DNA from 3 places in the Roseateles paludis genome. Region 1 is predicted to be linked to each of the others. Evidence: predicted binding sites of a transcription regulator. Region 1 holds the regulator's gene; each other region holds the start of a gene.
What was found. Region 1 encodes sigma-54, which starts transcription at its own class of promoters, with help from an activator protein. Its sites were predicted from a motif close to TGGCANGNAANCTGCTTT; they were not measured.

Region 2: a site for sigma-54 is predicted at 1,666-1,683, ahead of ABDJ85_RS06355 (PEP-CTERM sorting domain-containing protein). Genes of this name have one in related genera too.
Region 3: a site for sigma-54 is predicted at 6,005-6,022, ahead of ABDJ85_RS12200 (PEP-CTERM sorting domain-containing protein). Genes of this name have one in related genera too.

What each region holds. Positions count from the first base shown of each region.
Region 1 is NZ_JBDPZD010000001.1:1,123,737-1,131,287, forward strand. It holds gene ABDJ85_RS05305 (alkaline phosphatase D family protein) at 1-166, opposite strand, end outside; gene ABDJ85_RS05310 (THUMP domain-containing class I SAM-dependent RNA methyltransferase) at 171-1,433, opposite strand; gene ABDJ85_RS05315 (methyl-accepting chemotaxis protein) at 1,716-3,266, opposite strand; gene ABDJ85_RS05320 (hypothetical protein) at 3,338-3,889, opposite strand; gene ABDJ85_RS05325 (RNA polymerase factor sigma-54) at 4,178-5,713, opposite strand; gene lptB (LPS export ABC transporter ATP-binding protein) at 5,731-6,513, opposite strand; gene lptA (lipopolysaccharide transport periplasmic protein LptA) at 6,513-7,145, opposite strand; gene ABDJ85_RS05340 (thiol:disulfide interchange protein DsbA/DsbL) at 7,203-7,551, opposite strand, start outside.
Region 2 is NZ_JBDPZD010000002.1:95,785-103,335, reverse strand. It holds gene dxs (1-deoxy-D-xylulose-5-phosphate synthase) at 1-546, shown strand, start outside; gene ABDJ85_RS06355 (PEP-CTERM sorting domain-containing protein) at 760-1,584, opposite strand; gene prsT (XrtA/PEP-CTERM system TPR-repeat protein PrsT) at 2,084-4,867, shown strand; gene ABDJ85_RS06345 (sterol desaturase family protein) at 4,889-5,569, shown strand; gene ABDJ85_RS06340 (nitroreductase family protein) at 5,593-6,651, opposite strand; gene ABDJ85_RS06335 (XrtA/PEP-CTERM system exopolysaccharide export protein) at 7,079-7,551, shown strand, end outside.
Region 3 is NZ_JBDPZD010000003.1:197,623-205,173, forward strand. It holds gene gluQRS (tRNA glutamyl-Q(34) synthetase GluQRS) at 1-185, opposite strand, end outside; gene ABDJ85_RS12170 (LysR family transcriptional regulator) at 185-1,150, opposite strand; gene ABDJ85_RS12175 (DUF3237 domain-containing protein) at 1,185-1,679, opposite strand; gene ABDJ85_RS12180 (helix-turn-helix transcriptional regulator) at 1,748-2,518, shown strand; gene ABDJ85_RS12185 (Bug family tripartite tricarboxylate transporter substrate binding protein) at 2,684-3,676, shown strand; gene ABDJ85_RS12190 (pirin family protein) at 3,762-4,475, shown strand; gene ABDJ85_RS12195 (flavodoxin family protein) at 4,506-5,060, shown strand; gene ABDJ85_RS12200 (PEP-CTERM sorting domain-containing protein) at 5,129-5,935, opposite strand; gene ABDJ85_RS12205 (sulfate ABC transporter substrate-binding protein) at 6,217-7,275, opposite strand.

The sequences.
Region 1 (7,551 bases):
GCGGCAGCGCGCGGGTCCAGAGCACGACGCTGCTGTCGGTCGGGCTGCCGCTGGCCACCCCGAGCTGGAAGGGATAGGCCTCCAGGCGCGGCGCCGCCGTGCTGGCAACGGCCAGGCGGCCCAGGCTTGCGGCCGTCAGCGCGGCCAGCAGCTGGCGGCGCTTCATGGGCTCACTCGCCTTCGACGGGTTCTGCCGGCTTGCGGGCCGAGCCCTTGACGAGGTCGAAGCGGAACAGCCGGCACTCGATGGGACCGTTCCACATCGGCACGCGGCGCGACTCCTTGAGCCGCATCTTGCTGGGCAGCTTCATGTCGGGGCTCAGCATCCAGGCCGTCCAGCCCGCTTCATGCTGGGTGTACTGGCGCTTCCAGTGCGCCGCCAGGCGGGGGAAGAAATCGTCGCCACCGTCGCGAGCCTCGCTGCCGCCAGCATCGCGCGTCAGTGCTGCCTTACCGCGCACCTCGATGCGCTCGCCATAGGGCGGGTTCATCAGGATGCTGCCGCGGAGGCCCTCGGGCAGCGCGGGCGCCGGGCGCTCCAGCGCATCGCCGCCGTTGAACTGGATGTATTGCGCCACGCCCGCACGCTCGGCGTTGCGGCGCGCGAAGTCGACCATCCGGAAGGCCACGTCAGATGCATAGATGGGCACGCTCGGCGGGTGGATGCGCGCGCGGGCGGCTTGCGTCATCTCGCCCCAGGCGGCGCGCAGCTTCTGGAAGGGCAACTGCCGCTCAAAGGCAAAGCGCCGCTGCAGGCCGGGTGCGGTGTCGGTGGCGATCAGCGCGGCCTCGATGGGGATGGTGCCCGAGCCGCAGCAAGGGTCGTGCAGCGCACTGTCGCCGCGCCACTCGGCGGCCGCGAGCATGGCAGCAGCGAGCGTCTCCTTCAGCGGAGCGTCGCCCTTGTCGATGCGCCAGCCGCGCTTGAAGAGCGGCTCGCCCGAGGTATCCACGTAAAGCGCCGCGCGCTCGGGGCCGACGTGCAGCACCACGGGCAGGTCGGGCCGGCTGGTGTCCACGCTGGGGCGCTCGCCCGTGTGCTCGCGCAGTTGGTCGCAGATGGCGTCCTTGATGCGCAGCGCCGCGAAGTTGAGGCTTTGCAGCGGCGAGCGCTGGGCCGTGACGTCCACGCGCAGCGTGTGCTGGGGGGTGATCCAGTCGCGCCAGTCCACGCGCAAGGCCAGCGCGTAGAGGTCGTCTTCATGCCGGTAGGGGTCCTCGATCAGTTCAACCAGCACGCGCTGGCCGAGGCGGGTTTCAAGGTTGATGCGCATGGCATCTTCCAGGCTGCCTTGCAGGCCGCAGCCGCCGCGCAGGGCCTGGACTTTGCTGCGCACGCCGGGCGGCAGGAAGGCCTTGAGCTCGGCTTCGAGCAGGGGTTCCACCCCGGAGGCGCAGGGGACGAAGAGGGAAAGCTTGGAGGAGGGCGGCACGGGTGGGATTGTCGCCGCGCGTCCGCAAGAAAAAGAGCCCGCCGGGTGGCGGGCTCGAAGACTTCGAAGTGCGCTTTTGTTGGAGGTGCTTGGGCGGTCGGGAGGGTGTCGCGAGGGTTGCCTCGCGTCAGTCCCTGCCGCTTGTCCTCTCCATATCAGGAACCATGCCAAACGCCAGACTCCTTGGGCGCACAAGGAGTTAGCGGCGTTGGCCGGTGCGCGCAGCGGCGCTGTGTCGCCTTTGCCGACACCCGCAGGCGCGGGGTCGGTGGCAGCGTGTGGTCAGCCGTGGCCCCGGGCGAGTCGGAACACGCCCACCGTCTCCACCAGGTGGTTGGCCTGCTGCTGCAGGCTCTCGGAGGCGGAGGCGCTCTCTTCCACCAAGGCGGCGTTCTGCTGCGTGACCTGGTCCAGCTGGCCGACGGCCTGGTTGATCTGGGCGATGCCGCGCGTCTGCTCCTGCGTGGCGGCGCTGATCTCGGCGATCAGGCTGCTGACCTTCTGCACCTGATCGACGATGTCGGTCATGGTGACGCCGGCATCGGCCACCAGCGAGCTGCCGGTCTCGACGTTCTCCATGCTGGCGCCGATGAGGGTCTTGATCTCGCGCGCGGCCTGGGCCGAGCGCTGGGCCAGGGCCCGCACCTCGGCGGCCACGACGGCAAAGCCCCGCCCTTGCTCGCCGGCCCGGGCCGCCTCGACGGCGGCGTTCAGGGCCAGGATATTGGTCTGGAAGGCGATGCCGTCGATCACGCCGATGATGTCGGTGATCTTGCGCGAGCTTTGTTGGATGGCGCTCATGGTCTCGACCACCTGGGCCACCACCGAGCCGCCCTTGGCCGCCGATTCACTGGCTTGGCCAGCCAGGGTCGAGGCGCTCTGTGCGGTGTCGGCGGTGTTGCGCACGGTGGAGGTCAGCTCCTCCATCGAGGCGGCGGTCTGTTCGAGGTTGGCGGCCTGCTGCTCGGTGCGCTGACTCAGGTCCGAGTTGCCGGCCACGATCTCGACGGTCGCGGTCTGCATGGTCTCGGCCGAGGCACGGACGGTCTGCATGATGCGGCTCAGGTCGCCGTTGACGGCATGCAGCGCATGCATCAGCCGGCCGATCTCGTCGTTCGAGTGCTCGTGGATTTCGCGCGAGAGGTCGCCTTCGGCGATGGACTGGGCGATCGACACCGCCTCGGCCAGCGGCTGCGTGATGCTGAGCTGGATGCGCCAGGCCACCATGCCGCCCACCAGCAGCGCCGCCACCGACAGCCCGATGATCAGCCACACCGACACGCGGTAGCTGGCGGTCGCGGCTTCGTCGCGCCGGCTGGAGGAGACCTTGATGCTGTCGATCACCTCGTCCAGCGCTTTGACGTGCGCGACCTGGGCGGGGCGCAGCTGGTCGCGGATCATGGCCGAGGCCCCGGCCATGTCATCGCTCATGGTCAGGTTGACGATCTTCTCGATCATGCCCTTGGTGCTGGCCAGCGCGCTGGCGGCGCGGGCCAAAGCGTCACGCGTAGCAGGTTCGTTCTGCACCAGCGCGGCCAGGCTGTCCGAGGTCTTTTCGTAGTCGGCACGGGCCGCCTTCATCAGGTCGAATTCCTTCTTCTTGAAGGCCATGTCGTCCTGCATGATCACGTCGCGGATGGTCACGCTCTGGTAGCGCGCCAGGTCTCTGAGCTTGCTGGCCAGGCGTTCCGGCGCTTCGCCCGTGACGGCGGCCAGATCGGACTTGAGCGAGGCCAGGCGGCCGAGCGACAGCATGCTGATGATGCCGAGCAGGATCAGCACGGTGGCAAAGCCGGCCGCAAGGCGGTGTCCGACTTTGAGGGAGTTGAGCATGTCTTGCTCCTGGGAACGGTTGTGCATCCAGCCGGGCCGCTAGCAGCCCGGCACGCTTTCACTTCGCGCTATCACTTGGCGGTTACGGCGCCGTGCAGCACGCCGATGGGCTTGCCGTGGTCCAGCACCGGCGCTGACACGTGCACGCTGGGCACCTGGGTCGAGGTGTCGGGCTTGATCTCGTCAGCGGCCCAGGCCTGGCCCTTGAGGGCTTGTGCAAAGACCGGGCGCGTCGCGTTGTTCCAGATCAGCGGGCGCACGCTGGCGCCAACGAGGTTGCCCTTCTGGTCGCGCAGCAGCAGTTTGTTGATGTTGTCGTCTTCCTGCTCCCACTTGGCGATCTGCAGGCTGACCTTGGACTTGAGCAGGGCCTGGATGAAGGCGTCGGAGTCCGGCAGATCGACCCACTTGCCATTGGTCATGCCGCCGTCGCCCTTGGCATTGGCGTCCTTGATGGCGGCGATCACACCGGGGTCGGCTGCCAGCGCGACCAGGCGGGTCTTGGCCTTGTCCACTTTGGCTTGCACTTCTGGAGGCAATGCGGCGGAGGCGGTGCTGACGACGAACCCGACAGCGACGAGGGCCGTCGCGAAAAGCTTGCTGGACACGGAAGAAATGGACATGGGGAGCCTCTCCTGAAAAGTTGACGCTGCGAGCGCAGGCGCCGACAACAAGGAGAGCCATGGGGTCAACGCCCACGTGACTGCACTCTCCCTGTGCGGCGGCAACGACCTGGAGCCTTGCTCGCATGCGAATTTGAGTGTGCTGTCAGTTCCGGGGGGCTCACAACCGACCCTGGTAAGTTGCGAGGGGGCCAATCGGTGCTTTTTGGCGGTTCAGCGCCCATGACATTTGCGTGTCTGTGTTGAGCACGCGACACCCGGCTGCTCCGCAGCCGGTAGGCCCTGTGATCAGAGGGCTTTGCGCAGGTTGGCCGGGGCGATCTTCATCGCCTCGCGGTACTTGGCGACGGTGCGGCGCGCGCACTGGATGCCCTGCTCGTCGAGCATGCCGGCGATGGCGCTGTCCGACAGCGGCTTCTTGGTGTCTTCGGCGGCGATGAACTGCTTGATCAGCGCGCGCACGGCGGTGCTGGAGGCCTCGCCGCCGGTCTCGGTGTTGAGGCCCGAGCCGAAGAAATACTTCAGCTCGAAGGTGCCCCAGGGCGTGGCCATGTACTTGGCGGTGGTGACGCGCGAGATGGTGGACTCGTGCAGACCCAGCTCGTCGGCAATCTCGCGCAGCACCAGGGGCTTCATGGCCAGTTCGCCGTGCTGGAAGAAACCGCGCTGGCGCTCGACGATGGCGGTGCTGACACGCAGGATGGTCTCGAAGCGCTGCTGGATGTTCTTGATGAACCAGCGCGCCTCCTGCAACTGCCCGCCCAGCGGCGAGTTGCTGATGCCGCCGCGCGTGGCGCGCAGGGCATTGGCATAGAGCTCGTTGATGCGCAGCTTGGGGGCGACATCGGGGTTGAGCATCACGCGGAACTCGCGGCCCCCGGGGCCGGTCTTGCGCACGATGACGTCGGGCACCACGGCGGCGGCGCTGTTGGTGGCAAAGCGGCGGCCGGGCTTGGGCTCCAGCGTGGTGATCAGGCCTTGAGCGCGGCGCAGCAGGGCCTCGTCGGCGCCGGTCTCCAGCAGCAGGCGGCGCGTGTCGCGGCGCGCCATCAGCTCCAGGTGGCTGCGCGCGATGGTGGCGGCCAGGTCGCGCTCGGGGCTGGCCGGGTGGGTGGCCAGCTGCAGGCACAGGCACTCGGGCAGGCTGCGGGCGCCAATGCCGGCGGGGTCCAGGCTTTGCAGCCAGCGCAGGGCGATGCGCAGGTGGTCGAGCAGCTCCTCGCGGCTTTCCGCGTTTTCTTCGTCCTCGCCGGGCAGCAGGCTGGCGGCAATCTCTTCGAGGCTGTCTTCGAGGTAGCCGTCCTCGTTGAGCGAGTCGATCAGGATCTGGAGCGCCGTGCGTTCGGGCGCCGAGAGGTGCATGCCGGCCAGCTGCTGGGCCAGGTGCTCGGCCAGGCTGATGTCGGCCGACTCGGTCTCGCCACGCTCGCCGTCGTCGTCACCGCTGCTGGCCGGGCTGCTGCTGGGCAGCTCGCGGATGCCGTCGAAGTCGTCGCCTTCGGTGCCGTTGGACCAGTCCTCGCGGTCGGTGGTGCCAAAGTCGTCGGCTGCCAGCTCGCGCTCGCCTGCAGTTTCAGTGTTCGCTTCGGCGCTGTCGTTGTAGTCGGGGGCGGCATCGTCGCGCTCGGCCGGCGCATTGCTGGCCAGCTCGGGCGTGCTGACGCTGAACTCCTCCTCCGTCTCCAGCAGTGGGTTGGTCGCCAGCATCTGCTCGACTTCCTGGTTCAGCTCCAGGGTCGAGAGCTGCAGCAGGCGGATGGACTGCTGCAGCTGGGGCGTCAGCGCCAGGTGCTGGCTGAGGCGGAGCTGTAGGGTGGGCTTCATCGACGGACGCTCTTGCCCTACATGCGGAAGTGTTCGCCCAGATACACCTTGCGAACGTCCGGATTGGCCACGATCTCGTCCGGCGTGCCCTGGGCCAGCACCGTGCCCTCGCTGATGATGTAGGCCCGGTCGCAGATGCCCAGGGTCTCGCGGACGTTGTGGTCGGTGATCAGGACCCCGATGCCGCGCGCCTTGAGGAAGCCGATGATGCGTTGGATCTCCAGCACGGCGATGGGGTCCACGCCGGCAAAGGGCTCGTCCAGCAGGATGAAGCGCGGCTGAGTGGCCAGCGCCCGGGCGATCTCGACGCGGCGGCGCTCGCCGCCCGAGAGGGCGGGGGCCGGGCTGTGGCGCAGGCTTTCGATGGAGAGGTCGTGCAGCAGGCCTTCGAGCAGCTCGTCGATGCGCGCCTTGGGCAGGGAGCGGCCGCGTTCGTCCTGCTGCAGCTCCAGCACCGCGCGGATGTTTTGCTCGACGCTGAGCTTGCGAAAGATCGAGGCCTCCTGCGGCAGGTAGGACAGGCCCAGCCGCGCGCGGGCATGGATGGGCAAGCGCTGCACCTCCTGGCCGTCGATGCGGATCACGCCCGCGTCCGAGCGGACGAGGCCGACGATCATGTAGAAGCTGGTGGTCTTGCCGGCGCCGTTGGGGCCCAGCAGGCCGACCACCTCGCCGCTCCGCACGCTGAGGTGCACGTTCTTGACGACGCGGCGCACGCCGTAGCTCTTGGCCAGGCTCTCGGCGTCGAGGCGGCTCTCCGTCGCGGCAGTCTCGTGGCGGCTCTCCGTCGCGGCAGTCATCACGGAGCGGTCTTCGCGGGAGGGGTGAGCGTGGTGCTGGGCTGCAGCGGCAACGGTGCCGCGGAGGCTGCTGCCTCGGCCGCCGAGGCCCGAGGCATGATCACCAGTCGGGTACGGCCGGCCGGGTTGGGCGAGGCGTGGCCCCCCTCGAAGCGGAACACCTCGTTGCGGTTGTCATAGAGCACCACGGCGCCCGAGACCTCCTCGGCCACGGCCGTGCCGCGCAAGACCTTGACCACCGCATTGCCGATGAAGCGCACGGTGTCGCTCTTGGTGTCGAACTCGACCTGGTCCGCCTGACCCTGGACGCTCTCGCCGGGCACGTCGCGCCCCTGGCTGAAGCTGACCGGCTTGCCGGTGGTGCCGCTGGCCAGCGCCTGGTGGAAGCCGTCGGCCGTGATGCGCAGGTCCACGCTCTCGGCGCGCAACTGCAGCGTGCCTTGGGAGATCACCACATTGCCCGTCAGGCGGGTGCGCTGCGAGATCTTGTTGCCCTCGCCACCGTTGTCAGACTGGATGACGAAGGGCTGGGTCCGGTCGGTCTTGGCCGCCTGCGCGGCGGGGGCTCCCCACAGCGTGGCGAGCAGGGCGGTCAGCAGGGCGGGGGCCAGCAGCGGCGCGTTTCGGATCATGGCGGCACAGAAGTTGCAGGCGATTCTAGGCGCCTGCGCCGGTGCGCCCGACCGAAATCAAGCCTTGCCGCGTGCCTGTTTGATGAGGAAATCCGCAACGGCGCAGGCTTGTTGGCCCGAGACGGTTTCTGCCTGCCCGGGTGCGCCAACGATGCCGGGCCCCGTGCGCCAACGGCCGGCGATGGTGAGCTGGGGCACGCTGTCGACGCCGCTGGACTCGGCCAGCTTCAGGCCCTGCTGCGCCTTGGTCTGGACGCCGAAAGAATTCATGGCCTGCTTGACCTTGGCCGGGTCCTGCCCGATGCGGCCGAGGAAGGCCAGCAGCTTGTCCTCGGTGCTCAGGTCCAGTCGCTCGCGGTGGATGGCGTTGAACAGTGCCGAGTGGGTGGCGTGGGTCTGGCCCAGG
Region 2 (7,551 bases), on a different contig from region 1:
CAGGCGCTCTACACGGCGTTCCAGCACAGCGGCCCGGCCACTGTGCGCTACCCACGCGGAGCAGGTGCTGGCGTGGTGCCGCGCAAGCTGATGTCTGCATTGCCCTGGGGGCGCGGAGAGATCCGGCGGCGGTCGAGCGTAGGTGTCGGTACTGGCAAACGAATTGCGCTGCTGGCGTTCGGCACCGTCCTGCACCCAGCCTTGGTCGCTGGCGAACGGCTCGACGCCACGGTGGTCAATATGCGCTTCGTTAAACCGCTTGACGAGGCCTTGGTGGCAGAAATCGCCCGGACCCACGACGCAATCGTCACCATCGAAGATGGTTGTGTGATGGGGGGGGCCGGCTCTGCTGTTTCAGAGAGTCTGCATGCGGCCGGCATCGACATCCCGGTGCTCCAACTGGGCCTGCCTGACGAGTTCGTTGAGCATGGAGATCCGGCCAAGCTGATGGCGGCATGCGGCTTGGACGCCGCCGGGCTCGAAGCCAGCATCACGCATCGATTTGTTGACCGTGCCGCGAGCCCGCTGCGAGCGGCGAACGACTAGGCACTCGGTCATTTGGCAATAAGCCCCTAATAGGGAGGACGCCCGCCGTCGTGGCGTGAGGCGGCCACTTCGCAACGCTGGATGACCCGAATTGAACACCGTTGCCTGGCAAGCTTGGTCTGCAAGGCGGTGAGCACAAAAAAAGAGAGCCGCATCACGCGGCTCTCTTTGTTTTGCTCAGGCAGCGGTCGAAACCGCCGCCGAGAGGGGCTATTAGGCAGCCTTGCGGGCGCGGCGGCGGGCCACACCAGCACCCACCAGGGCCAGGCCAACCAGGCCCAGAGCGGCGGGCTCGGGAACCACGTTGTCGACGATGTCGATGCGCAGGTCAACGTCAACCACCGGAGCGCCCGGGAAGTTGATGATGGCTTGCAGCGCAGTGATCTGCGAGAAGTCCGCGCAACCAGAGGCCGCGCCACCAGCGCACTGCAGTGCCGGCACGAACGAGAACACGCTGAACGGGATGATGTAAGTGCCAGGGCCGCCGGCCGACACGGCCGTGAACGACGAGAACTGCGTGCCGCCGTTGGAGAAGGCTTGCAACGTGAAGTTGAAGCCAGCATCAGCGCTGATCACGTCCAGTACGAAAGCGCCGGAGCCGGTCGTCTGCAGGTCGGTCGCAGCGAAACCGTTGCCGTTGATCGAACCGATAGCGTTGCTCAGATTGGTGGCGATCGTGTCACCAACGTTCTGGTTGAAGCCGGTGTTGGCCAAACCATCCCAACGGATGATGCCAACGCCGGACTGACCGGAGCCCGAGTTGAACGAGTACTTGCCGTTCTCTACGGATGCGCTGATGGCGCCAGCAAGGCCAGAATCCTCGATACCGGTCTTGATGACGTACAAATCACGTTGACCGCCAAGAATACCGGCACCGCTGTACGACGAACTGTCACCAACCGTGCTCGAAATTTGCGTGTCGTAAACGGTTTGATTGCCAGGGCTAGGGTTGTTGAAGTCGTCAATGACGACAGCTTGCGCAGCGAGTGCGAGGCCTGCAGCAGCACCAGCAATCGCGGTCTTCAGAAATGCATTCATGATCTCTCCTAAGTGGGCCGCAGGCAGAGCCTGTGGGTTAGTTTGCAGAAGTTCCTGTGAAGGTTCTCCTCGTGCCTGGGATTCGCAACGTCTGTGCCAGATTAAAAAATACCTTGTATATCAATGGCTTGGTCGACATCTTGGCGGCGGAAGGCTGGATGAGGTCGGCTTGTGTAAAGGATGTCGACACCGCTCGGCGGTGCTTGGCGTTGTCTTTGGCGCGCCATACATGCTTCGCGCGGCATCACGGTAGGTTGCGCTTGGCCGACTGAATGCCGCGCTCAGGCCGGTTGCCTGCCCAAATTAAGGCTCGTCTACGCGACGCACGCGGCAAAGGTGACGTTTGTCTTCCCGCTGGTGCCAATCTCGGGTTCGAATCGCCGCGCTGCCAAGGCCCTGCGCTGTACGATGCTTTGATCGTTGACGGGACTGGTTTGCCGACGGAGCTGTCGGGCGTGCGCGTCGTCAACAAGGTGTTCCATCGTCCTCAGGGTCTTCGATGCATACAGGCAGATTTCGGGTTTTGGTGAGCGTCCTCGCAGTCACTGGACTTATGCAGGCCTGTGATTGGGGGAGTCGGGGTGACCCTCTCGAGGAGGCGCGGCGCCAGATTGCCAAGCGGGACAAGCCCGCAGCCATGATCACGTTGAAGGAGGCCTTGCAAAAGGCTGATTCAGCGCCGGTGAGATTTTTGCTGGGCAAAACATTGCTCGATGCAGGGCAGCCCATCGAGGCGGAAGTCGAATTGCGCAAGGCGTTGCTGCAGGGGCAGGCGGAGTCGGATGTCGTGCCTGAACTCGTCAAGGCTTTGACGGCGATGGGCCGGGCCGACGAGGCCATCAAGACTTACGCGGGCAAGAAGTTTGACAGCCCCGCTGCGATGGCTGAACTTCAGGTCGGTCTGGCTGCGGCTTGGGCCACGCAGGGCGATACGCCAGCGGCAAGGCGGGCGATTGATGCGGCTTTGCAGGCGGTGCCGAAGCACCCGGTCGCGAGTGCGGCCCTGGCAAACATGCTTTGGTCCGAAGGCAAACCCGAGGCCGCGCTGGCGCTGATCGACGAAGTGCTCAAGCAATCGCCCCAACTTGCGCAGGCATTGCACGCAAAGGGTGTCTTGCTGCGGCACTACAAAAAAGACATCCCTGGCGCCATCGCCAGCCAACGTGAAGCCTTGAAGTCTGAGCCGACGCTCGTCAGTGCACACGCCGAGTTGCTGGCGCTCTATTACGGCCAAGGTGACAAGGCAGCGCTCAGGGCTCAGCTGGATCAGATGCGCAAGTTGATGCCGCGCAGTCCGATTGCGATGCTGTTTCGTGCGCAGGCTGAATATCTGGAAGGGAATCTGCGCTTGGCGCGTGATTTGACCCAGCCGTTGCTCAAGGCCAAAAACCCGGATCCAAGGGCGCTGCTGCTGGCCGGTGAGATTGAATACCGAAGCGGTGCAATGACCCTCGCGGAAAGCTATTTGACGCGGGCGGTCAACTCAGGGCCGTCGATGGATTCGAGTCGACCCTTGCTGGCACAGATTCAGGTGCGGCAGGGTCATACCGACAAGGCGTTGAGGACGCTCCAGCCGCTGCTCGACTTGCCAGAGCCTTCGGCAAATGCGTTGTCCATCGCTGCCGAGGCTTATCTGCACGAAGGCAATCCGGCCAAGGCGCAAGTCCTGTTGGAACGTGCGGCGCGTAGCAGCCCGTCGGATCCTCAAATCCGGACAACGATGGCACTGAGCCGCATTGCGCAAGGGCAGGCGGCCGAGGGGCTGGATGCACTGGAGCGTATTGCCAGCAGCGACAAGTCCACCTTTGCTGATTTAGCCTTGGTTTCGGTACTGCTGCGGCAGGCACGGCTCGACACCGCTTTGCCTGCCCTGGTTCGCCTTGAGGAGAAGGATGAAAAATCCCCGCTTGCGTCTTACCTGAGGGGGAAGGTTATGGCCGCCAAGGGGGATGTGACTGCCGCGCGCGAGGCATATTTGAAGTCGCTCAAGCGTGACGAGACCTATTTTCCTGCCGCCCGGGCCTTGGGAGCGCTGGATATTGAGGCCAAGGATTTGAAGGCGGCGAAAAGTCGGTTTGATGCGATTCTGGCCAAAGATGCAGGGAACCTGTACGCCCTTTTGGCAATTGCCGATTTGCGCGCTCGCATGGGGGATCCCCAGGAGGCTGTGGAAGAGACGCTCAAGCAAGTGGTTGCTAAGAATCCAACTCGGGTCGAAGGCCGTGTTGCTTACGCCGAATATCTACTGCGCATCGGGAAGTCAAAGGAAGGTTTGCAGGTCGCGCAGGAGGCGGTGGCCGCAATTCCTGATGATCCCCAACTACTTGACGTATTGGGCCGAGCTCAGCGTGCCAAGGGGGAATACCTGCAGGCGGTTACCACGTTCAGGAAGCTTGCGAGCATCACGCCAAACTCACCCGTGCCACAGATGCGTCTGGTCGATTTGTATTTGGAGCGAGGCGACCGGGCTTCAGCAATCGGTGCGTTGCGCAAGGCCTTGGACGTTGCACCGAATCTCTTGGATGCGCAGGCCAAGCAAATAGAGTTTTTCGCGGCGGAAAAGCGCTTCAAAGAGGCGCTGGCCTTGGCCAAGAAGATCCAAGCGGCGCGCCCGATGGACGGAATAGGGTTCCTGCTTGAAGCCAGCGTTCATATCGATTCAAAGCAGTGGCCGGCCGCCGCCAGCGCGCTCCGAACTTCTCTCAGCAAGACGCCGTCGACCACCGCAGCCATTCGTCTCTTTGATGTGCTGGGTCAGATGCAGCAGCGTGACGAGGCGCGCCGATTTGCCGCTGAGTGGGAGGCCAAGCACCCTGAAGACATCAAATTTGTCTTCCAGGTGGGCACGACCGCCATGCGCGCTGGTGATTGGCCTTTGGCAGAAGCTGAATTCGGCAAGGTGCTGGCGGTGAATAAGGAGCATGTCAATGCCAACAACAATATGGCATGGGCGCTGATGAACCAGAACAAAACGGGTGCGTTGGAGTATGCCGAGCGAGCCCGAAAATTGGCTCCCAAGGTCCCTGCGGTGATGGATACCTATGCGGCAGCGCTGGCGGAGGCCGGGCAAATCAAGCAGGCCATGGAGTTGCAACGGCAGGTTGTATCCATGGCGCCTGATTTGCAAGATGCTCGTCTGACCTTGGCTCGGATTGCTTTGAAGGCGGGCGATTTGACACTTGCTCGCGCAGAGTTGGATCGGCTCGCCTATGAGGGCTCACGGTATCCGCGGCAAGCCGAAGTCAATGAATTGCTGAAGAAGCTGCAGAAATCAGCCAACTGACGGCCCGATGGGGTGAATGCCATGCGCACTGACAAGCCAGAGTTGCCGGATAGGGGGCCGAAATTTGGCTCAAACGAATATCGGGCCAGCTTCCGCGAAAGCGTACGGCGCCGCCCCAGCGGGACGGTGTATGTGCTGGCAGTTTTCTTGCTTTTGCTCTCAATCCTTGGTTTTATTGTTTGGCGGATTGAAGCATTTGATATTTGGTTCTGGATCTCGCTGCCTGCCTACTTTTTGGTCGCGAACGGTATTGAGTACTGGCTGCATCGCTATCCCATGCATCACCGGATGCGTTTGATGCCCGTGGTTTATGAGCATGTGACCATCCATCACAATTTTTACGCTGACGAGCATTTCTATTTCGAGCAGCCTGAGGACTATTATGCGGCGATTTTGCCGTATTATATTTTTGTGGGGCTGTCTTTGGTAATTGCTCTGATAGCCGGGGTGGTTGGTTTTGTTTTTGGTGCTGATCGAGGTTGGCAATTCGCGTTGGTTGCCTATTCCTACTATCTGCTCTATGAGGCCTTGCATTTTTCCTACCATACTAGGGCAGGTGGCCTGTTGAAGCGCATCCCATTTGTAGATTATTTATCTCGTGGGCATCTGTATCACCACCGCATCGGGCTGATGTCGCGCTACAACTTTAATATAACCTTCCCAATATTTGATAAAATATTCCGTACGCAGTACAAGGAATAATTATCTGGGCACGGTGGGGTTTGCTATTCCAAGGTGGGCTTGCCTGGAATTAGCAATTCTTCGAGTGGGCGCCTGAGGGAGCGCGATTCGGCGGCCTTGCCTGACCCGATTCGCCCCATGAAGCCGATGCGGCGGTAGCTGGGTCCGAATTCTTCGTTTAGTTTTGCTGCAACCTGCTCCGCCAGATGAATCGCGGGCTCATGGGTGGTGAATCGACGACCTGCGTTCGCGTATCTGCTGAAAACCAGTGGGGTGATCTGCGGCTGGATTTGAAGGCCCAGTTTTGTCGCGGTCAGCCAAAACCTTTGCGTCTGACGGCCAATCGCAACATAGTCGTCGAGGCCTTGAGGCTCCTGCCGGGCGGTGATGGCAAAGTGCGCGCCACATCGCAGGGCAGGCAGCGCGTCCAGTTGAATGCGAGGTACCCAGGTGCCCGCGAAATACCTGTTAAGGAAGCTGACGCGCTGCCAACTGACCATCGCGAAGCGCATCAAGCGCAGTGCGGCGGGATCTGCACCCAGGGCTTGATCCGGTATTTTTGTATTGCTGAACTGGCAATTCCACTCGATCACATCGCGATGGACCTCATAGGCCTCGGGACAGATCAGGCGAATCTTGGCGGAGTGGAACAACAGCTTTGCAAGGCGCGCGCGATCAGCCAGGCTCCTTCGCCAGACAACGGCGAATCCCTCGCCTACGCTCGCCTCGAGCGCTTTTTCGGCCGTTTGTCCCAGCGGCGTGGTTTGCATCGACTGGCGCTGCACCCGCCGTTGCTGGATATACGGCGCGAGCGGATCCGGCATCAGTGACGCTTCTTCGATGAAGCGAATGTCAAAGGTGGGCTGTTCGTCGCTTCCGTGCTGGCGTCGCGTGGCAATCGCTCGTAGCCCAAATTGCGTAGCGGCAATGCTGAGGGTTTCGAGCATCGCACCCATTGAAATCTGGCTGGCGTGGCCATCCAGGTCGTAGACGCAGGTGGTGCGGGTATCGAAGCCATGTATGACGACGCCGCCATCGCCGGTTAGCTCAAAGCGCCAGGGCTGCGTGTTGTCACCGCTGGGCGCCCATCTGGCGAGGTCCAAGATGCTGTGCAAGGTGCTTGTGTTGACCATGGTGCTTGGGTCCGCTGAACTGTTAGTTGAAATGTATTGAGTGCGGGGCTGTGCCCATTCATCATGGGGCGAACAAGTTGAGACTCAGACACGAGTCCTGGCAAGGTGAATTCAATGATGGCGGTGCGATTTGACACAGGTCTCGCCACGCAATTCGTGCCAAAAGGGCTTCGCCCGCCGGCTTGGCCAGGGCGTGCGTGCGAAAGTCGACGCTTCCCGGTGTGATGTCGTTTGGCGCCCCTCAGGTGAGGTTGGTGTGCGGTCTCTAGAGCTGCATGCCTGTGGCATCATCCTCGCTCTCGCGTCCGACCCCGTTTTTAGAGGGCGAGCGCCAGCGCGCGATTCAGACAATCTGCCAACGTGATTCACGCTGGCTTCTTTCTTTTGGGGGTAGAGCATGTTGCCTTGGGTGCGTTCGCTTTTGTCGCTCGTTGCCGTTTTGGTGGGCTTGTCAGGTTGCTCGAGCACCAAATTTCCAGCGCCTCCTGATGTTGCCGCCAAAGACTACAGCTATGTGATCGGCGCGGGCGACGCGCTGAACATTCTGGTTTGGCGCAATCCTGAACTTTCGATGTCGGTGCCTGTGCGTCCCGATGGCAAGATCGCCGCCCCGCTGGTCGATGAGCTCCTGGTGCAAGGGAAGACTTCGGTCCAGGTTGCGCGCGAAGTCGAAGCGCAGCTGAGCAAGTACGTGCGGGATCCGGTGGTGACTGTGATCGTCACGGCGTTCGTCGGCCCGTACAGCGAACAGATTCGGGTCGTGGGCGAGGCGGCCAAACCGCAGTTCCTGCCTTACAAGCAGCAGATGACCTTGCTGGACGTGATGATTGCCGTCGGCGGGCTGACTGATTTTGCGGCAGGAAATGAGGC
Region 3 (7,551 bases), on a different contig from region 1:
AGCTGTTGCAGGATCAAAGCGTCCACGCCCGGCGGGCAGCGCGGCCCGTCCACGTCCTCGATGCGCACCAGCCACTGGCCGCCATGGGCGCGCGCATCGAGCCAGCTGGCCAGCGCCGCCACCAGCGAGCCGGCATGCAGCGGGCCGGTGGGCGAGGGGGCAAACCGGCCGATGTAGCTGGACATCAGAGGAGAAGGCCCTCGTGCTGCTCGATCAACGCGCGGCGCGTGACCGGGCTGGCCAGTTGCGCCAGCCACCAGGCCAGGGCCTTGCCGCTGGTCTGCGGGCTCTCGCGCCAGGCGTAGTAGACGGGGTTGGGGCGGTGGCTCAGGTCGGTCTCCTGCGTCACCAGGCGGCCGGCCTCGATGTGGCGGCGCACCATGGCAGCGGGCAGGCGGCCGCAGCCCAGGCCGCGCATGATGGCTTCCAGCTTGGCGGCCAGCGAGGGCACGGTCAGCACGTCCTGGCCCGGCACGATGCCCACGGTCAGTGCCTCGATCTGGCGGGCCGTGTCGGCCACGGCCACGATGCGGTGCGGGGCAATCTCGGCCGCCGACAGCGGCCCCGGCAGCGCGGCCAGCGGGTGGTGCGGCGCCACGCAAAAGACAAAGTCCACCTGGCCCATCGGCTCGCAGCGCACATGGGCATCGCTGAGCTGGCTGGTGACGCCGAGCGCCAGGTCGGCCTGGCCGTGCAGCAGGGCTTCCCAGGTGCCCGCCAGCACCTCGGTGCGGAAGCGGATGCGCGTGGGCGGCGCCTCGCCGTCGATGCGCTGGGCGTAGAAGGCGTCGATCAGGTCGAACATCGCGCGGCGGGCCAGCGAGTCGTCCATGGCGATGGTGAACTCGCTCTCCCAGCCGGTGGCCACACGGCGCACGCGGTTGGCCACGGCGTCCAGCTCCTGCAGCAGGCGGCGGCCTTCGAGCAGCAACTCCTGCCCGGCACGGGTCAGCACCGCCTGGCGGGAGCTGCGGTCAAACAGCAGCACGTCGAGCGCGTCTTCGAGCTGGCGGACCGAGTAGGTCAGCGCCGAGGGCACGCGCCCCATGTCGCGCGCAGCGGCCGCAAAGCTGCCGGTGCGGGCGATGGTGTCGATCATGGACAGCGCGTCAGGGGTCAGCGCGCGGCGTTTGTCTGTGGGGGCGGCCATGCGCCCAAGTCTATGGGCTGGCCACTGCCGTGTGTCAGCTCAGGCTGTAGAGCGACAGCAGCACGCTGCTGGCCTGCCGGCAGCCCACCGAGATGAGCAACTGCCGGTTCAGGTGCGCCCAGGCCGGCGCGCCGGTGGTGAGCCGCACCACGGTGCGGAAGTAGTAGTCGCTGGCAGGCACGTCCTCGCCGCGCGCCAGGCGGGCCATCACCTCGGGCGGGCCGTGGCGCAGGCCCTGGCTGCGCACCTCGATGCGGGCGCCGTCATTGGCCTCGATCACGTAATGGGCGTCGATCTCCAGCACCCCGTCGGCGCGGGCAATCTGCCAGTCCACGCCGCCTTCAACGATGCGGCCACTCAAGCCCGGGCCGCGCACCTCGCCCCCAGCCAGGGGCACGTAGCGGCGTTCGCCCAGCGGCGCGCTGCCTAGGCTGACCAGCGGGCTCACCGCGCAGCGGATGCGCGCAAAGGGCTCCAGCACCGGGGCGGGCGGGAAGGGGGCGTCAAAGAAGCTGTCCGGGCTGGTCATGGGTTGGTCCTAGTGGGCAGGCGCCATGCAAAAGGCAAGATGTGGCGACTTTTCAGGAGTTGAACGGAATGCATGCCGCCACCGCCGCCAGCCTTTGTGGCGTGATCGATGCGTTGGGCCGCACTGACTTTGCCGGCCGCGCGCTGGCTGCGCTGCAGCCGGCGATTCGTGCCGCCTCGTGGTCGGTCTATGAGCTGCAGCCGGGCTGCGCGCCGGTGATGCACCTGTCCAGCACGCATGCCGATGCCGGCCCCGACCGCACGGCCGCTTGCTTCGAGGCCTATGCCGGGGGCCTGTACCTGCGCGATAGCAGCTTCGACCGCGTGCGCCGCCAGCGCGCCGGTGGCCCCATGGTCACGACCATGCATGCCGACGCCGCGCCCAACCGTGAGCACCGCGAGGCCATCTACCGGGCGCACCAGGTGCTGGAGCGGCTGTCCGTGGCCGCGCAGGACGAATGCGGGGCTCTGCTCGCCGTCAACCTCTACCACCACGAGCCGCAAGGCCCGTTCACGGCGGCCGAGCGTGAACGCTTCCAGGCCATGGCGCCGTTGCTGTTCCAGTCGGTGCGGCGGCACCTGAGCTTGCGGCACGAACGCAGCCAGGCCCCGTCGCCACGCGCGGCCATGCTGGCGGCCGCCCCCGCGCTGACGGCGCGCGAGCTGGATGTTTGCGAGCGGCTGCTGCGGGGCTGGACCTATGACGGTGTTGCCGCCGACCTGGGGCTCACCGTGCCTACCGTCAAGACCTACCGCGCCCGCGCTTTTGCGCGCCTCGGGCTGCACTTCCGCAGCGAGCTGTTTGCGCGCTTTGGGCAGGCCCAGGCGCTTAGGCACTGAGGTCCGCACTGAGATCCGGCGAGGGCAGTTGTGCGTCATGGCGCGGCGCACTGTAGCCAGCGCCGGGGCCGCCAGGCGGGCCTGTCGTCCTCACGGATGACAGCGCCGCCGGCCCGTGCTGGCGACACTGCGCCGCCTCAACAAGCTGCCCCGAAAGGCCTGCCCATGACCACTCGCCTGCCTCGCCGCCGTGACCTGCTCTCGCTGTTGCCCGCCCTGGGCCTGGCCCCGCTGGCGGCCCAGGCGCAGACTTGGCCGGAACGTCCGGTGAAGCTGCTCGTCGGCTTCCCGCCCGGCACCGGCCCCGACGTGGTGACGCGCCTCGTCGGCGCCAAGCTGGGCGAGTTGCTCAAGCAGCAGGTCGTGATCGACAACCGTGCCGGTGCCGGCGGCCAGATCGCCGCGCAGGCCGTGGCCAAGAGCCCCGCCGATGGCTACAACCTGCTGATTGGCGAGGTGGGCTCCATCAGCATCGCCCCGCCGGCCTTCACCAAGCTGCCCTATGACCCGGCCAAGGAGCTGGTCGGCGTCAGCGAGCTGGTGCGCTCGGACTTCGTGCTCGTCGTGCCCGTCAATGCGCCCTACGCCAGCTTTGCCGACTTCTTGAAGTTCGCCAAGGCCAATGGCACGGGCGGCAAGCGCGTCAACCTGGCCACCTTTGGCGCCGGCACGCCGGGCCACTTTGGCGCCGAGATGCTGGCCGAGGCCGGTGGCTTTGCCGTCGAGCCCGTGCACTACCGGGCCACCGGCGACGCGGTGACCGCCATCGTCGCCGGCGAGGTGGCCGCGTCCTTCGTCTCCACGGCCCTCGGCGCCGCGCAGATCAAGGGCGGCAAGATGCGCGCGCTGGCCACCACGAGTGCCACGCGTTCGCCTGTGCTGCCCGACGTCCCCACCTTTGCCGAGTTGGGCCTGCCCAAGATCGACTTCTCGGCCTGGTTCGCGCTGTTTGCGCCGCATGGCACGCCGGCCGCCGTGCTGGACCAGCTGAACCGCCAAGCCGTGGCCGCCCTGCAGGACCCAGCCACCAAGACCAAGCTGCAGGAGGCGGGCTTCCGCGTGCTGGGCACCTCGCGCGCTGAAACCGAGCAGATGCTGCGCAGCGAGGCCCCGCGCTGGGCGGCCCTGGTCAAGGCCAGCGGCTTCAAGGGCGATTGAAGGCTGAGCCCATTCGAATGAATTGAACGGCGCCGTCAACGGCGCCAGCATGGTCGGGATCGGGCCCAGCCCCAAGATCTCGGCCATGCAAACCTTCATCTCCTCCTCCCAGCGCGGCCACGCCGATCACGGTTGGCTGAAGTCCTTCCACAGCTTCTCGTTCGCGGACTATCACGACCCGCAGCGCATGGGCTTCGGGCCGCTGCGCGTCATCAACGACGACCTGATCGCGCCCGGCACCGGCTTTGGCATGCACGGGCACCGCGACATGGAGATCCTGACCTACCCGCTCGCCGGCACGCTGGCGCATCGGGATCGGATGGGCAGCTCCGGCGAGCACCAGGGCCTGGTCCAGGCGGGCGACGTGCAGCGCATGAGCGCCGGCACCGGCGTGATGCACAGCGAGGTCAACCCCTCGCTGCAGGACACCTGCCACCTGCTGCAGATCTGGATCCAGCCCCACACCGCCGGCGTGGCGCCGCGCTACGAGCAGCAGCACTTCGGACCCGAGCGCAAGCGCGGCCGCCTGTGCCTGGTGGCCTCGCCCGATGGGGCCGAGGGCTCGCTGTCCATCCACGCCCACGCCCGCATGTACGCCGGGCTGTTTAATGGTGACGAGCAGGCCGAGCTGGCCTTGAGCGCCGGCCACCTGGCCTATGTGCACCTCGCGCGCGGCAGCCTCACCGTCAACGGCCAGCGTCTGGCCGCCGGTGATGCGCTGCAGCTCAGCGAGACCTCTCTCATCAGCGTCTCCGGCGGCCAGGACGCCGAAGTGCTCGTTTTCGACCTCGGTGCCTGACACCGCCCCTCATTCAACAGGAGTTCCCTCATGAGCAAGATCGTCGTTCTCTTCCACTCCGGCTACGGCCATACCGCCAAGGTCGCCGAGGCCGTGGCCACTGCGGCCGGCGCGCAGCTGCTGCCCATCAATGCCGAAGGCACCCTGAGCGATGCCGACTGGGCCACCCTCGCGGCAGCCGACGCCATCGTCTTCGGCACGCCCACCTACATGGGCGGCCCGAGCTGGCAGTTCAAGCGCTTCGCCGATGCCTCCAGCAAGCCTTGGTACGCCCAGGCCTGGAAGGACAAGATCGCCGCAGGCTTCACCAACTCCGCCACCCTCAATGGCGACAAGCAGGGCACCATGCAGTACCTGCACACCCTGAGCCAGCAGCACGGAATGATCTGGGTGGGCATGGGCATGAAGGCCCCCAACCACAAGGCTGCCACGCGCGACGACATCAACAACCTCGGCGGCTACGCCGGCCTCATCACCCAGACGCCGAGCGACGCCTCGGCCGACGAAATGGTGCCCGGCGACCTGGCCACCGCCCGCGCCTTTGGCGAGCGCGTCAAGGCTGTGACGGAGCGCTGGACGCGCTGATCTGGATAGCAAAAGCCCCGCCGCGCAGCGAGCGCGACGGGGCTTTGAAGATGCGTTGACCTGCGGGCTCAGCTCTGGCGGCGTCGGCGTGCGCCAGCCATACCCAGCAGCGCCAACCCAACGAGAGCGAGAGAAGCGGGTTCCGGCACGGGGTTGGGTTCTTTCGTTTCGAAAGGCTGGGTCGCCATGTCGAAGGCCTCATAACGCAGCGAATGCACCAAGCTCGCGGCACCGGTCGACTTGTCCACTGTGTAGATGCCGCTGCCACCGAGGGCATCGGGGCCTGTCGCGAACAGCGTGCCGTCCAGCGCGAAGCCGAGGCCGAAGATCGAGCCACTCACGCCAAAGTTGCCGATCAGCGTTTGCGCACCAGTCGCCTTGTTGATCTTGACCAAGGCCACGCCACCGCCAGTGGCGACCGCACCGTACATGTCCAACAGGGCAGTTGGATCGACCGCAATATCGCCCGCATAGCTCCAGGCGCCACCGCCAATGAGCGTTGAAGCGCCGTCTAGCGGATTGACGCTGTACAGCGACGTGCCACTGCCGGCATAGAGCAGGCCATCCCGGCCTTCGCCCAGTGCGTTGCCTGGCACGCTGCCACCAACGGCGGTTTGCGTATTCGTCACGAGGTTATAGGTTGACAGGCTAGCGCCCACACCTTGGATGTACAAGGTATTGGCCGCTGGGCCAGAGGAAATGCTGTACGCGCCAGCTCCCGTTGCGATCAGGGTTTCGGCGTAGGCGTTGGCCGAGTCGTATGAGTACAGATCGCCACTGCTGCTGTTGATGTAGATGAGCGTGGTCGGCCCCGCCGATGCAGCACCTGAGGCGACGGCCAGGCCTAGGGACAAGGCTTTGAGAAAGTTGCGCATGTTCAGTTAACTCCCGGTTGGATGGCTATCCGGCATATCTGCCGGTGCGGTGTGATAACTGATGCCTAATTAGCAATTTATGAGCCATACGGAGTCGCAGGCGCACCGACCCTTGTCAATCAACAGGTTGCGGGCAGTCGATGCCGGGGCCCGTCAGCTTCCCCAAGCCAGATGTAAACCAATTCGACACTTTGGCAGGGCGCGTTGCGCCCCGACCAACGCCAGCCCACGTGACGATGGCGGCGGCCTGAGAGCTCGGCCTGCGCGGGTATGGGCGCCGCTCAGCGCCCGATGCTGGTGCTGATCTGGTCGAAGACGCCGCCGTCGTCGAAGTGCGTCTTCTGCGCCTGGCGCCAGCCGCCGAACAGCTCGTCGATGGTGAAGAGCTTGACCGGCGCAAACTGCTTGGCATAGCGCGCCGCCACCTGCGCATCACGCGGGCGGAAGTAGTGCCGCGCCGCGATCTCCTGGCCGGCCGGGCTGTACAGGTACTGCAGATACGCCTGGGCCTGCGCGGTGCTGCCGTGCTTGGCGGCCACCTTGTCCACCACGGCCACCGGTGGCTCGGCCAGGATGGAGAGCTTGGGCGTGACGATGTCGAACTTGGTGGGCCCCAGCTCCTTGATGGCCAGCTGGGCCTCGTTCTCCCAGGCGATCAACACATCGCCAATGCCGCGTTCGACAAAGGTGGTGGTGGCGCCGCGCGCGCCCGAGTCCAGCACCTTGACGTTGGCATAGACCCGCTTCACAAAGGCCTTGGCCGACTCGGCATTGCCGCCCGGCTGCTTGAGCGCAAAGCCCCAGGCCGCCAGGTAATTCCAGCGCGCGCCGCCGCTGGTCTTGGGGTTGGGGGTGATGACGTCGATGCCGGTGCGCGCCAGGTCGGCCCAGTCGTCGATGTGCTTGGGGTTGCCCTTGCGCACGAGGAAGACGATGGTGGACGTGTAGGGGCTGGCGTTGTTGGGCAGGCGCTTTTGCCAGTCCGCCGCCAGCAAGCCCTTGTCGGCCAGCACGTCAATGTCATAGGCCAGGGCCAGCGTCACCACATCGGCCTCCAACCCGTCGATCACTGCTCGCGCCTGTTTGCCCGACCCGCCGTGCGACTGGCGCACCGTGACGGGCGTCTTGGACTGGGCGATGAAGGCCTTGTTGAAGTCCTGGTACAGCTCACGCGTTGGGTCGTAGGAGACGTTGAGCAGCGCCTGGGCCGAGGCGGCACTCGGCAGGGCCAGTGCGGCCACTGCGGCGAATGTGGCGACGACCGTTGCCGCGAACCGGGTGATGCCTGCCAAGCGTTGTGAAGCGAGGGTGAGCTGCAGGGGACGGAGGGTGCGGGACATGGCGGAATCTTTGATGCGTTGCCGATGTCTGCACTCTAGAAATTCGTCTCATGAGTGAGAACGAATGGAATCCGGCTTTGAAATGCGGGGACCGCATATGGCGCGGGCTGCGGCAGGCGCTTGGCGACCAACAGGCCTGATCAGTCAGAGAGTAGCTAGACCTCTCGGGATCAGATTCCGTGAGGATGGCGACTGTGGGTGAATGCCCGGCGTCTGGAGCAGTTTTTCGGCCGGCAATTTCCGGCAGGACCCTTCTGAGCCGTTGCGATGGTCCGG